DNA from 4 places in the Ruminococcus sp. Marseille-P328 genome. Region 1 is predicted to be linked to each of the others. Evidence: riboswitches for the same ligand, from Rfam matches in the RefSeq annotation. Region 1 holds a riboswitch; each other region holds the start of a gene.
What was found. Region 1 has a riboswitch for cyclic di-GMP ahead of ACESTK_RS05425 (substrate-binding periplasmic protein). Riboswitches for the same ligand answer to the same signal wherever they lie in the genome.

Region 1 (3,185 bases):
CGGCTTAGATGACCGCCGTTTTCTTTTTCCGTTTTAATATTTGTACTCATCTGTCTGGCACTTTCAATAGCACGGAGGAGGCTTTTGGATTCCGAAGATTCATTATAATGGGTGTAGGTGGAACACTGCACTTTGACATAATTTACAATCTCTACCATTCTTTTCTCTGCTTCCGTTTTCTCCGCATGAAAGAAATAAAACAGAGAGACTACTGCCACACAGATTCCAATCATACCACCGAGCAGCTGGATTCGTTTTTCTTTTTTCTTTCTCTTAATATCCAAGATCATCCACCTCCAGATATTTCTGGGGATCATCCAGATATTTTCCAATAATTTTCAGGGATGTGCCATCCTGACGCATTTCTTCCAGAGTCTGGCTCATCTGCTCACAGATTCCTCTGTCATCATCTTTTGCAAAAGCGACACCTATTCCAGTGATCATCAAAGGTTCTTCCAGGATACAGAAGCTTGCATCATAATCCTTCATATACTGAACAATCGATTCCTCATGTGCGGCGACTGCATCTACATAGCCTTTTCCCAGAAATGTATAGATCAGTTCCCTGTGTCCTAGGCTGATCAGATTGCCCAGCTTTGGGATTCTTTCATCTGTCCGGTTCAGAAAGATGCCTTCCGGTTTGGTTGTGGACTGGACAGCAAGGTTCTTTCCCTCCAGGTCATTCAGGCTGTAGATATCGCTGTTCTCATTTACAGCGACCACCTGACGGCTTGCTATGTACGGTCCTGCCCAGCGGTAATCGTCAAGACGTCCTTCCATAGAAAAGCAGCCCATGATACAGTCAATCTCTCCGCTCTCTACCAGTTCTTTTTTCTTCTCCCAGTTGATCTGGACAACCTCCACCTGATATCCCATTCTTTTGAAAGCTTCTGTAGCCAGTTCTACATCTATACCCGTCGGTACACCATCCTCATTCAGATAATTGTATGGTGGATAGTTATCGCTTCCGAGGGTAATAACAGGCTTTTCAGTTTCTTCTTTCGTGTTATCTTTGTTTTTACACCCTGCCAGGGTGACTGCTAAAATTCCCGCAAGCAGAATGCCTGCAATCACTTTTTTTCCTTTCATTTTCTGTCTATCCTAACTATCCTTCTCGTATTTTTCATATCTGATTCCCTGCCATAAAATTATTATTGTTACGTCTATGAAATAACACCGTAAAAAAACACTGTCTCACAGACAGTGCACCTCAGTTCATGCAACTGGCTGCCATTTTACAGGCCCTATAGCTTTGCGTCACAGACTTTCGTCTGTTTTGCCGATTTTCTTATTATAGCTTTTAAAATTCTGCAAAAAACCTATTTTATTATACTCCATTGCTCCACTTTACACAAGAAAAACCTCACCGCTTTAACACTTAAAAATTAAAAAAAGAACAGCCGATACATATACTCGAACTGTTCTCCTTCTTCCGAAGTCCACGCAGCATTGACATTACTGTTTCCTACTCATTTGTACTCAGATCGTTCCATATCCTTGGAACTTCTTTTTGCTCTTCTGTCAGCTTCTCCGAATTAATATCATAGGTTATTACGTTTTTACTTTCTTCTACGTTTTTGTGAGGCGGCCAGCCTGTAATAGGGCCAACTTCCGGATCTTTTGCATTATTAAAATGCATTCTAAAATTTTTTCCATACACTTGGTTTAACCCCGCCCGGATACAATTGTATTTTTTAGTTCCCTTGCCGCAGCTCCCATAGGATGCTGGCTGTCATACACCAGGCAGATCTGGCGTTCCGGAATTTCATCTTTTAATGGAATCTGTACGATCTCTTTTTTCAAAAGGGAAGGTGCAGCCATTGGCTGGGGCAAAAAGGCAAGCCCGAGCTCGCATTTTACCAGAGGCAGGATCTGATCCGCAGTGGCAGCTTCCGTATCCGGGGAAAGATCCAGGCCATGGGACAAAAATACGCTGTTGTAAAATTTATAGGTCATAGTTTCCCGCCCAAGAGAAATCATCGGATAGTTCTTTACCTCCCGAAGGGAAAGTTCCTGGCTGCCAAGGGCAGTAAAAGTAGTGCCTCCAACCAGAATCTCCTGAAACGGCATGAGCATGATCTGTTTCAATGGGGAATCCACCTCTGCCGGAGTGGAAACTACTGCAAAATCAATCTTTCCGCTTTTAACAGCTTCAATGGCTTCCGGTGTGGAATGGTTGTAAAGCTTCAGCCGGATTCCCGGATAAGTCATGTGAAAACTTTTTAATTTATCCAGCAGGAAAATATTGAGGGCAGTTTCACTGGCACCGATGGCTACACTTCCGTGAGATAATCCGGAGCTGTCTGCCAGCTCCTCTTCTGCTGCCTGAAACTGCTCCATTGCACTTAGCACATGATTATAAAGCCGTTCTCCTTCCGGAGTGAGCTGTACGCCGCGGTTGGTACGGATAAATAAAGTGGTATTCAGCTGTTGTTCCAGACAATTCATGGCCCGGGTAATATTAGGCTGGCTGTTGTTTAACGCCTGAGCCGCCTTGGTAAAATTGTGGTATTTTGCCACATAATAAAAAATCTTATAATACTCGAAGTTAACATCCATAATATTTTTCCTTTTCTTTTGGCATATCATATGTTTATTTCAGTTATATCAATTATAGTTTTTACTTATTTCTACGTCAAGCGTATTATGTACTCGAAAACCATATGGCGTTGTACTTGCCACATGCTTCCCTCTTAAGGTAGAAACTACCACCACCTCCCCTGTATATCGCTTAAGAGGAAAATACCCTTTAGGATGATTTCTACTCCTAAAGGGTATTTTTATAAATAATTATTTATTTAATTTATGAAATAATATAAAACAATACTTAACCGCTCAGGTATTTTCCGGATAAATCCCAATAAACGTTAGAAGCGGAAGTACACGGAAATCATGTAAAACAATTTTCATTTCCCTGGCTTTTTTCCCCTTAACAGGAATGATCTTCTGATAGCCAATTACCGTTCCTGTGTAAATACTGTTCCATATTTCCCCTTCTTTAACAAATACCTCATATTTTTCTACTCTCTGGCTATAGCAGACAGCCTCTTTTAATACCAGATACCCCAAATTGTATGAGTCGTCCAGGCAAATCGTTATCTCTACTGGCAGCTCACTGCTTTCAGGCTGATACCATGCTTCTAAAGTATCCTTTGTCAAATTGGAAGCCGGATGCGCCGGATCTT
Region 2 (3,185 bases), on a different contig from region 1:
CGATGACTCATGTATTTTATTCATGCAATCCTTTGCCCGCTCAGCATCATTTCCGCTTTTCTCAAGAATCGTAAGCATACCAATAATACCATTGATCGGTGTTCTGATATCATGAGACATGTTATTTAAAAAGGAAGTCTTAGCCTTATTGGCACTCTGTGCTTCTACAAGTGCATTTTGTAATTCCTGCTGTTTTTCTTCAAGCTCCTGATTCAGCTTCAATGCCTGCTCAGCAGACTTCTTGGATTTTTCTTCCGCACGTTTTGATTTTTTCAAAGAATCAAGAATTATACACAGAACAACGAAAAAAGAAATTCCAGCGATAAGTGAAACTGTCAGTAAATTGTCCTGAATAAAATCCTTCGCTGTAACTTTTCGTAAGGAAGCATTATACGAAACTACTGCACCTGAAAATTGAGTTGTAGGCATAGATGTCAGTGTTTTATTCAGAATGGACAAAAGAACCGGTTCTCCCTGCAGAATAGCAAATGGAACATCAGCTTCTTTTGTCAGGAAAACACTATGAAGCTTATTATTTTTCAAATAGTCTGAAACAGTACCTGAATTGCTTACAATACAATCCGTCTCCCCTTTCTGCATTGCTTTTACTGCTGCATCTGATGTTTCATATTCCACAACCTTCCATTGCGGATAATTGTATGAAAGATATGCTTTCAATGCAAAATCATCTTTTTCAACGGCAACTATATTCTCTTTATTTTCATCAAAAGAATCCTTTGCCGTAATTGCTGCCATATTGAGAGTCAACAGCGTATCCGACAAAGCAAATCCATTTGTTTCTGCAAAGTATGGATTCTGGTTTGCATGAAAAATCAGGTCTATTTTTCCATCCTGCAATGCCTGAAGCAGTTCACTTCTTGTCTCATATCCATTTAATTCAAATTCCAGAGTCTGACCTTGCAGACAATTTTCTGCAAGATCCACATAATCTGTAATAACACCTGTCAGTTTACCTGTTGATGGATCTACACTGCTGATACCTCCATCCTGATTCAGATACCCTATCCGGATTGCACCATGCTGCCCGATCCACTCACTTTCTTCTTTTGAAAGAAACGAGCTGCTCTGTGCAGAAAGATAACGCCTGTAGAGATCATCTGTGTAAAATGGGTTGTCATCCTTGATTCTGCGCATAGCACTATCCAGTGCTTCTTTGATATCCGGACGTTCTGGATTTATAGCGAAATAGATTTCTGTCTCTCCAATACTTGTAAGCGGTGAAATATCCGATTCTTCCCAACGGGATTCTTCTACCGAAACGAAGCAGTCAATTTCATGTTTCGACAGTTTGTCCATAACTTCTGCGGTATTAGAAACATTGACATGCTGCATATGCAGACCATACTTTAACTCCCATTCGTTAAGCACATCCTCCGTTATATTATCTTTAAACACACCAATATTTTTTCCCTCAAAAGAATCCAGATTTCCTGCTGTAAGATCCATATTGGATGCATCCGTATAGATGTAATATTTCTCTTCCCCCATAGGCATATCGGAAAAAAGCATATTTTCAGCACGTTCGTCTGTATAGGAAATGTCACCAAGAATATCAATCTCTCCATTTTCCAACTGTGTAAAGCAGTTTTTCCAATCACTTGTTATGTATTTATATGTCCATCCTGCATAACCTGCAATATCTTGAAGATACTCATAACCATAGCCGCTTCTTTCTCCCTTTTCATTGACGGTATTATAAGTTTCTTCAAAAGATCCTACCCGGATAACATTGTCAGAGTTTTCTTTGGCAAATGTAGGAACGGATAAAACAATAAAACATATAATTGTGCAAAATATAATGTAACAAAATTTGAAATTCATTATATTCTGTACTAATTTGCACTTCTTCATCTTTCTCCCCTCCTCTAGGCTACAGTTGCTTGCTTCCAGATTTTAATTTTACATTCATTAATTGTCAATAACCTCCCCGCTATTTTTCCAAACAGCTTCTGTATTACTTATTCAAGTGCTCTACCATAAAAAAGCACTGCCAAACAGACAGTGCAACCTCATTTCATGCAACTGGCTGCCATTTTACAGGCCCTATAGCTTTGCGTCCCAGACTTTCATCTGGTTTGCCGATTTCCTTATTATAGCTTTAATACTTATGCAAAAAAACTGATTTCATTATACTTTAATGCTCTAGTATACACAAGAAAACATTACCGTTTTAACGACAAAAATAAAAAAAGAACAGCCGATACATATACTCGAACTATTCTTCTACTTCCGAAGACCACGCAGCATTGACATCACTGTTTCCTGCTCATTTGTACTCAGATTATTCCATATCCTTAAAACTTCTTTCTGTTTTTCTGTCAGATTCTCTGAATTACCTTCCTGAAAAAACTGTGATAATGTCACGCCCAAAGCTGTACATATTTTTTCAAGTGTGATCAGCGACGGCAGGTTTTCCTGCGCCATGATTCTTCCCAGTGATGACTGGGAAATTCCAAATACACATAAGCATGATACAATAGAGGCATGCTGAAGGAGGATCTCATATGGCAAAGCAAGCTGTACAATTTCTTCTTTTGTATGATATTTGTTATTCAACTCCATCGTTATTTTTAATGCCCTTTGAGACAGCTCATGCATGATCAGATGGTCTTCACTTCCACCGTCTACAGTATATCCGTGATTCATATTACTCAAATATTCTTCAAATGTCATGATTAACCAACCCCATTTTCTTTAAAAAATTTCTGGATTTTATCAAATGGGATTACATCCAGATTATCATAAAGATCTGTATGAACAGCCCCTGGAATTGTCAGCAACTCTTTATTGGATGTGTACTTGCTGTCCTTGATCATATTTTCATAAGCATCTTTTCCAAAATAATAACTGTGCGCTTTTTCTCCATGAACGATAAGGACTGCACTTCTGATTTCATTACAATACTTTAATATTGGCTGATTCATAAATGACATACATCCAATACTGTTCCAGCCCCCATTGGAATTCAGGCTCCTTTTATGATAACATCTGCCTTTATAATACTCACTATAATCTTTTACGAAGAGAGGGGCATCTTCCGGAACCGGAAGTGGAACACAACCACCGCTTCTGGAATACTCGCCTTTACGGTATTCTTGTGTTCTGAGGGCATTCAGTGACTGTTTCTTTGCATAACGTGCTTCTTCACTGTCCTCAGAATCAAA
Region 3 (3,185 bases), on a different contig from region 1:
CGGACGAATACGGCAGAATACCTGCAAAAAAATATGAAGCTTTGAAATGCTGTAAGAAATTAAATGGTCTTATGGTGATTCTTAAAGTAACAAATGGAAAAGTTGTATCATTAACATTTTATTCATAAGAGCTGGTGGAAGAGGGATCAGAAATGGTCTCTCTTTTTTGCCCTACTGCCAGATTGGAAAATAATTTCTGCGGTATATACCGACATGTATTTGACCGGGGCATGTAAAAATTCCAGAGTTTATAAGTACCCCCTGGGGGAGCAGTGGTAGTGTTTTTATGGCTAGTAAAAAGTACCCCCTCCACCTTTAAATATATATTGTTAAAAAAATAACAATATAATCACATTTTGAAGCGTTGCGATAGCAGTATTTATAAGGGATTGCATGTACTTGCAAGTGTTTCAAGGTATCGACCATGGTATCGTATAAATCCTTATTTTTAAAGGGCTTGTGCAAAATTAGATTGTTAAATAAATAACAAAAATTGCACAAAATTTCATGTCTCATAGTCCGTAAACCCTTATAAACATTGACTTTTTTCGATACGGTTCGACTTTATTTTGACTCTCTGAGAAGCCAGTAAATATAAGGATTTGAAAGGGGCGATTTTTATACTGTATCGCCTTTGATTTATCGTGGCTCTGTGTGGCTGATATATAATATTCCTGGGAAGCTTGATCCAGGCAGAGTATCAACATTAGGAATTGCAGTAATTATTTCTTTGTTGGCTTCTTTCTTTTGTAAAATGGACAACGAGAAGAATCTATACATATTTTGCTGTCAAGTTTGCAAGATTTTTTATCTACTATATAATTTTCACAGTTGATCCCAGTCTTCCAGTTTTTCGTGTTTTATAGAAGTTGCATCCACTATCAGGCACATGCAAAACACTTTTCCTACCATCATACATGCGAGGCTTCTTCTTTTGGTAAACGGAATTGCTTTTCACGGTTGGAACCTCCATTATGTATTTTTATAACAGGTATTAATATTCGTTGTTTTCTTTCAGATGTTCAAAACAGTAATGTGTTCCACCATAACAAGGGGCACCGCATCTCCAGCAAGTGCTATATTTTTGAGGAGATATAGTATATCTATTTTTTTTTCTGGATCGATGGATTTTCATTTTGGTAAAAGCATATTTAGGAGAAGTTGTTAATGTTCTTCCAACCGGTGAAGATGTATTGTTGCTTACGCTGTTATTCTTCTTTTTGTGCCTTTTTTTGCTTGGAGACAAATTTGGTTTAGGGGCAACGTTTGGCACAATTTTAGCATTCGGGTGACGTTCAAAAATATTAGAGCTTTTATGCGTAATAGCTGAAGGCTTAATACGAGCTAACTTTTTGGCCGTTTCAAGTTGTACTATGGGTTTCGTTGGATCAATTTTTTTTAGGTGTTCGACATTTGGACATTTCTTTTTACGCTTAATAATTGTTATTGGTTTATTTTCTTTTGCTTTAGATACAAGTGTAGTGTTGGAGCCTTCGCAGTAGGCAATATTTTCACCCTTTTTTGGGAACTGTTCAAATTTTAAAGAACACACAAAACAATTTTGATTGTATTTATGACAAAATCTTGTACTTTCTGTAAGCTGCTCGCAGGTAATACGATATTCTCGAAAAAAGCGTTTGGTTTCGCCATTTATATTTTGCTCAAATATTTTGGAGATTGTTATTTCGCCCATATAAGATGCTCCTTTTCATTAATAACGTTACCACAATCTATTTTCCTCAAGTATAGCACCACTATCCTTAAAATACCATAAAAATTTATGAAAAACATCCAATATAAGACCAAACTGTACCATGTATTTGTTGACTTTCCCATACCATAAGCGTATAATTTTGCTTATATAAATCAAGCAAAAACCGAATATCAGGCAAAGTAGTCGAAAGGCTACGGCGCAAAGCTATAGGGCCTGTAAAATGGTAGCCAGTTGCAACGTGAAAAGAGCATTGCTTGTCTGAAATATATTCTGGTAAGTAGTGCTTTTATTTTAAGGAGGAAAAGAGATATGAGGAAGAAAAGGATTTTAGCAGTATTGTTATCATCTGCAATAGCATTTTCGGGAATGCCTGGTAATGTGTTCGCTGCAGAAGATGTTGCCTTGGAAGATGGATTCTCTGATGGTGAAGAGATTACAGAAGATGTAACTGAAGAATCTGTTGAAGATGTGAGAGAATCTGTACCGGAAATAGATCAAGGCTCAGAGGATTTCACTGGATTTTCAGATGGTGAGAGTGAAGATTTTGTAGCCGAAGAAGAGTTAGAAGATGAAACTGATCCAGAAACTCAGGTATTTGCTGATGCCGAAGGTGTTGTTGAGACTGGAAAATGCGGAGATGATCTGACTTATACAATTACCGGAGATGGGACTAATGGATATACATTGACCATTAGTGGTACTGGTAAGATGTATGATTATTATATAAATAAATATGCACCATGGAAATCAAAAAATATAATTAACATTATTATAAATAGTGGAGTAACAACAATTGGGGAGTGTGCATTTGAAAAGTGCACTAATTTGACAAATATTGTAATTCCAGAGGGTATAACAAGTATTGGTGGAAATGCGTTTGACACTTGTAATAAATTGGAAAATGTTGTAATACCAGAAAGTGTTGTTAAAATTGGACCATATGCATTTATTGATTGTAAAAATTTAACCAACATAATAGTACCAGAAAATGTTACTAGAATAGAAGATGGTGTATTTTGTGGCTGTTTAAATATGAATGATATTACTATTCCTAAAAACGTTAAATATATTAGTAATATTGCATTTCTTGGATGCGGATTAAAGGTGGTAAAATATACTGGCACAAGTGAAGAGTGGGATGCAATAGGTGTTATCGAAACAGAATTATGTAAAGCCAAAGTATATTATAATTATGATCCAAATCATACTCATGTATATGAAGAACAAATTACTAAGGCTGCAACATGTACTCAAGCAGGAGAAAAAACTGAAACTTGTAAATTCTGTGGAGATGCTTTAATCAAGGAGATACCTGCAACAGGTCATACAGTTGCAATAAATCCAGCTGTAGAAGCAACATGTGTACAGCCAGGTAAAACAGAAGGAAGTCATTGCTCGATATGTGGAGAAGTGATACTAGAGCAGAAAAGTGTTCCAGCATTAGGTCATATGTGGGATGAAGGAACGATAA
Region 4 (3,185 bases), on a different contig from region 1:
TATTTTCTGTTTTTTCTGCTGCCACAGGCTCTGGTCTTGCAGGTATGGTATTCTCTTCTGCTGTTCCGGAAATAGTCTGCTCATTTTCTGCAGTCTGTTCTTTCCTGTCCTCTTCCAGCATACGTTCAATTAATTCAGGCTTTCTCATAGTAGAAATGCCCTTCAGTCCTCTGGCTTTTGCCAAGTCTTTCAGCGTAGCCAGGGATAATGATTCATACTTTTCTTTCATCAATCATCTACCTCTTCGACTAATACAATTCTAAAACACATTTCAATTTTGATTTAACGGGATACAAATGTCTGATTAGACAGAAGCTATATACTGAATTATAAAAACATCCTTCAAAAAACTTATTAAAGTTTATTTTAACACATTTCAGGCGCCGTGTCTACATCCATTCCAAATATATCTATCCCTGCCTGCAAGAAAGTGATAACCTTTGTTTTGTATTATACACACCTAAGGTTTTTCATTGCAAGAATTTTCTGTCGACGCATATCCCGACTCTTCGACATATATAAGAGTCCTGTTCTCCCGGTGACCCAAAGATAAGTACCAGCTGTCACTTACCTTTTTATAAAATACCGGTTTCCCACGCCTGTGCTATTCACAATAAAACACCCGGAGATATTTCTCCGGGTGCCGGTCATCTTTAAAATTATTAATTCCAGAACGCTCCGTAAATCTTCTGGATCTTAGCGACCTGTGCGTCTGTAATCTGATTCAGTGCATTCTGAACAGCTGCATAAGTCTGTGGTCTGCTACTCTTCAGGGAAGCATTGTTCAGGATGTAATCCTTAACAGATTCTGCAAAATATTCGGAAGCATTCTGTGTTACATAGGCTTTATTAAAAGCTGTAACATTTGCCTTCTCAGCTGCAAAAATGCTCTGGAAGCTTGCTGTCTTATCTGCATTTCCTGCGATAAATGCAAGGAAATGACCCAGCTCATGATAAACAGAATCATCAATCTGCTTCATTGTAATAGATCTTGATCTTGCATCAAAATATCCTGAATAGTTGACGGATGGATCAACAACAAGCTTAAATCCCAGCTGCTGATATGCTGCAATTACACGATTGTCCATCTTGCCTGCAACACTTGCTACATTTTCCTCGTGTTTGCTCTGGTTCTGTGAAGAGTTTGCTGCTGCAGTTACCTGGGCAGCAGAAGTACCAGAAGAAGTAGTGCTTACAGCGGTCTCATTGTTAATTGATACCTGCTGTGTAGTTGTTGTCTGAACAGTTGTTGTGATCTTGGATGTAACAACTTTCTTTTTGGATTTCTTGGTGTATTTCGCTGTTGCTTTGGTAACAACGGTTGTCTTGGTATCTACTGTTGTATTACCGGATTTATTTGTTTTATTGGTTACTTTTGTTTTGGTTTTCAGTTTCTTGGTATAGCTCTTCTTGGAAGCCTTTTTTAATTTAACAGTCTTCCTAGTTGTCTTGGTACTGGAGGTAGTCTTCACAGTAGTCTTCGGCTGGGAAGCCAGTGGAGTTTCATCTTCTATGATGGAAGTCTCCATGATCGGATCTGTGTAACTGGGGAATTCAGGTGTTTCTCCTACTCCTGAGAATAATGAAACGCCGCCGATCACTGCTGCCAATGCTATAGCAGCACAACTGGAAACAACTTTTTTATTTGCGAGCCACTCTGCTAATTTCTTTCCTTTCATAAATAACACACCTTTCTTGAACCATAATGTAACTGACTTGCCGCTATCCGGAAACTATCAGTCCCATCAGTTTGTGGAAATAAAAAAACCGTTTATCAGATTAAATAAACGGTCGCCACAAATAGAAGAACCACGTCTCCTGTCATATTACATTACCTAATCAATATCAATGCGGCAACCGGCTGTCATAGTCCTGAGACCTTAGACCCTTGGCTTTGCGTCCCTGTCTTTCAACAGGTTTGCCTTTTATTCATTTCTTATAATAGAGCAAGTCCTCACTTTTGTCAACGGATTTTCTTTGTTAAAATTCACAAAAATCCGTCTAAAAAATACAAAAATGAAAAAATCTGTAAAACTATCTGAGCTGACCGTAACAACTGATAATCATTCTCAAATAATTTCACAGATTTCTTTTCGCTGTCTGGGTAGTAACATACACCCCTCACAGTTTACGTGTAGATTCCCGTTCTATGAGTCTTCCGGCCAGCATTTGCCGTTTAACCACCTTTTTCCGGTCAATCATGTCAAACAAAGTACGAATACTCTGCTGTGCAGTTTCCACTCTGGGATATTCCAAAGTAGTAATAGATGGATGATAATATTCTGCAATATCCTGTCCATCAGCCCCTGCCACGCAATAATCCTCCGGTACTCTTTTACCGCTGTCAATAATTGCTTTGCAGGCTCCTACAGCCAAAGTATCTGAAATAGCATAAATACAGGAAAAATCTACTCCTGATTCCAAAAGCTCACGGGTACTGTTATAACCATTCTCAATAGTATAAATTCTATTCCCCGGCTTTAAACGGACTATAAGCTTCTCATCGTACTCCAGTCCATTTTTCTCCAATGCCCTTTTATAGCCATTCAGATGGCACCTTCCCAGACCTTCATCTCCGGAAGTAATGAACGCAACTCTTTTATGTCCACAGCTGCACAGATAATCAACCATATTCTGGCTCTCGATCTCTGTATCAATTGTTACAAGAGCGCTTCGAGTATAAGATCCAGTATCCTCCGGAATTGTTTTTCCGGAACTGGCGATCACATACGGAACCCTCACCATTCTCAGCTTTGACTCATCATAATCATACATACCACCAAGAAATATGATTCCCTTGACCTTTTTCTCTTTTTCCAGTTGAAGCGCAAGCTCAACTTCATCTTCATCATCTGCTACATTCTGCAATACCAGGCAGTATTTTCTTTCACGAACCTTTTTCTCCAACACATGCAGCATAACACCCCAGAATGGGTTGCTGATTTCTTTTACCATAACTGCGATCGTATTTGAATCAGCTCGTTTCAGGTTTCTGGCACTGTTATTCGGTACATAATTATACTCTTTGATAATATCCAGAATCTTCTGTTTCGTTTCAGGATTAATGTCCGGGTGATTGTTAATAGCCCTGGACACCGTGCTGACTCCTACGCCACACAGTTTCGCAACCTCTTTAATTGTTATCTGCTCCATAACTGCCCTCCTCATGCAACAATGTGTTCATT

Region 2: another riboswitch for cyclic di-GMP. It lies ahead of ACESTK_RS01555 (response regulator); the one in region 1 lies ahead of ACESTK_RS05425 (substrate-binding periplasmic protein).
Region 3: another riboswitch for cyclic di-GMP. It lies ahead of ACESTK_RS17100 (leucine-rich repeat protein); the one in region 1 lies ahead of ACESTK_RS05425 (substrate-binding periplasmic protein).
Region 4: another riboswitch for cyclic di-GMP. It lies ahead of ACESTK_RS16270 (hypothetical protein); the one in region 1 lies ahead of ACESTK_RS05425 (substrate-binding periplasmic protein).

The regions. Positions count from the first base shown of each region.
Region 1 covers NZ_CAXUBQ010000005.1:111,812-114,996, reverse strand. The annotation lists gene ACESTK_RS05430 (ATP-binding protein) at 1-290, opposite strand, end outside; gene ACESTK_RS05425 (substrate-binding periplasmic protein) at 274-1,089, opposite strand; cyclic di-GMP riboswitch class I at 1,216-1,291, opposite strand; gene ACESTK_RS05420 (hypothetical protein) at 1,466-1,639, opposite strand; gene ACESTK_RS05415 (LysR family transcriptional regulator) at 1,666-2,559, opposite strand; gene ACESTK_RS05410 (alpha-L-fucosidase) at 2,836-3,185, opposite strand, start outside.
Region 2 covers NZ_CAXUBQ010000001.1:334,664-337,848, forward strand. The annotation lists gene ACESTK_RS01555 (response regulator) at 1-1,872, opposite strand, end outside; cyclic di-GMP riboswitch class I at 2,036-2,111, opposite strand; gene ACESTK_RS01560 (helix-turn-helix domain-containing protein) at 2,245-2,694, opposite strand; gene ACESTK_RS01565 (alpha/beta hydrolase) at 2,697-3,185, opposite strand, start outside.
Region 3 covers NZ_CAXUBQ010000028.1:19,139-22,323, reverse strand. The annotation lists gene ACESTK_RS17110 (hypothetical protein) at 1-128, shown strand, start outside; gene ACESTK_RS17105 (hypothetical protein) at 995-1,693, opposite strand; cyclic di-GMP riboswitch class I at 1,878-1,953, shown strand; gene ACESTK_RS17100 (leucine-rich repeat protein) at 2,024-3,185, shown strand, end outside.
Region 4 covers NZ_CAXUBQ010000025.1:42,405-45,589, forward strand. The annotation lists gene rho (transcription termination factor Rho) at 1-229, opposite strand, end outside; gene ACESTK_RS16270 (hypothetical protein) at 663-1,679, opposite strand; cyclic di-GMP riboswitch class I at 1,850-1,933, opposite strand; gene ACESTK_RS16275 (LacI family DNA-binding transcriptional regulator) at 2,122-3,153, opposite strand.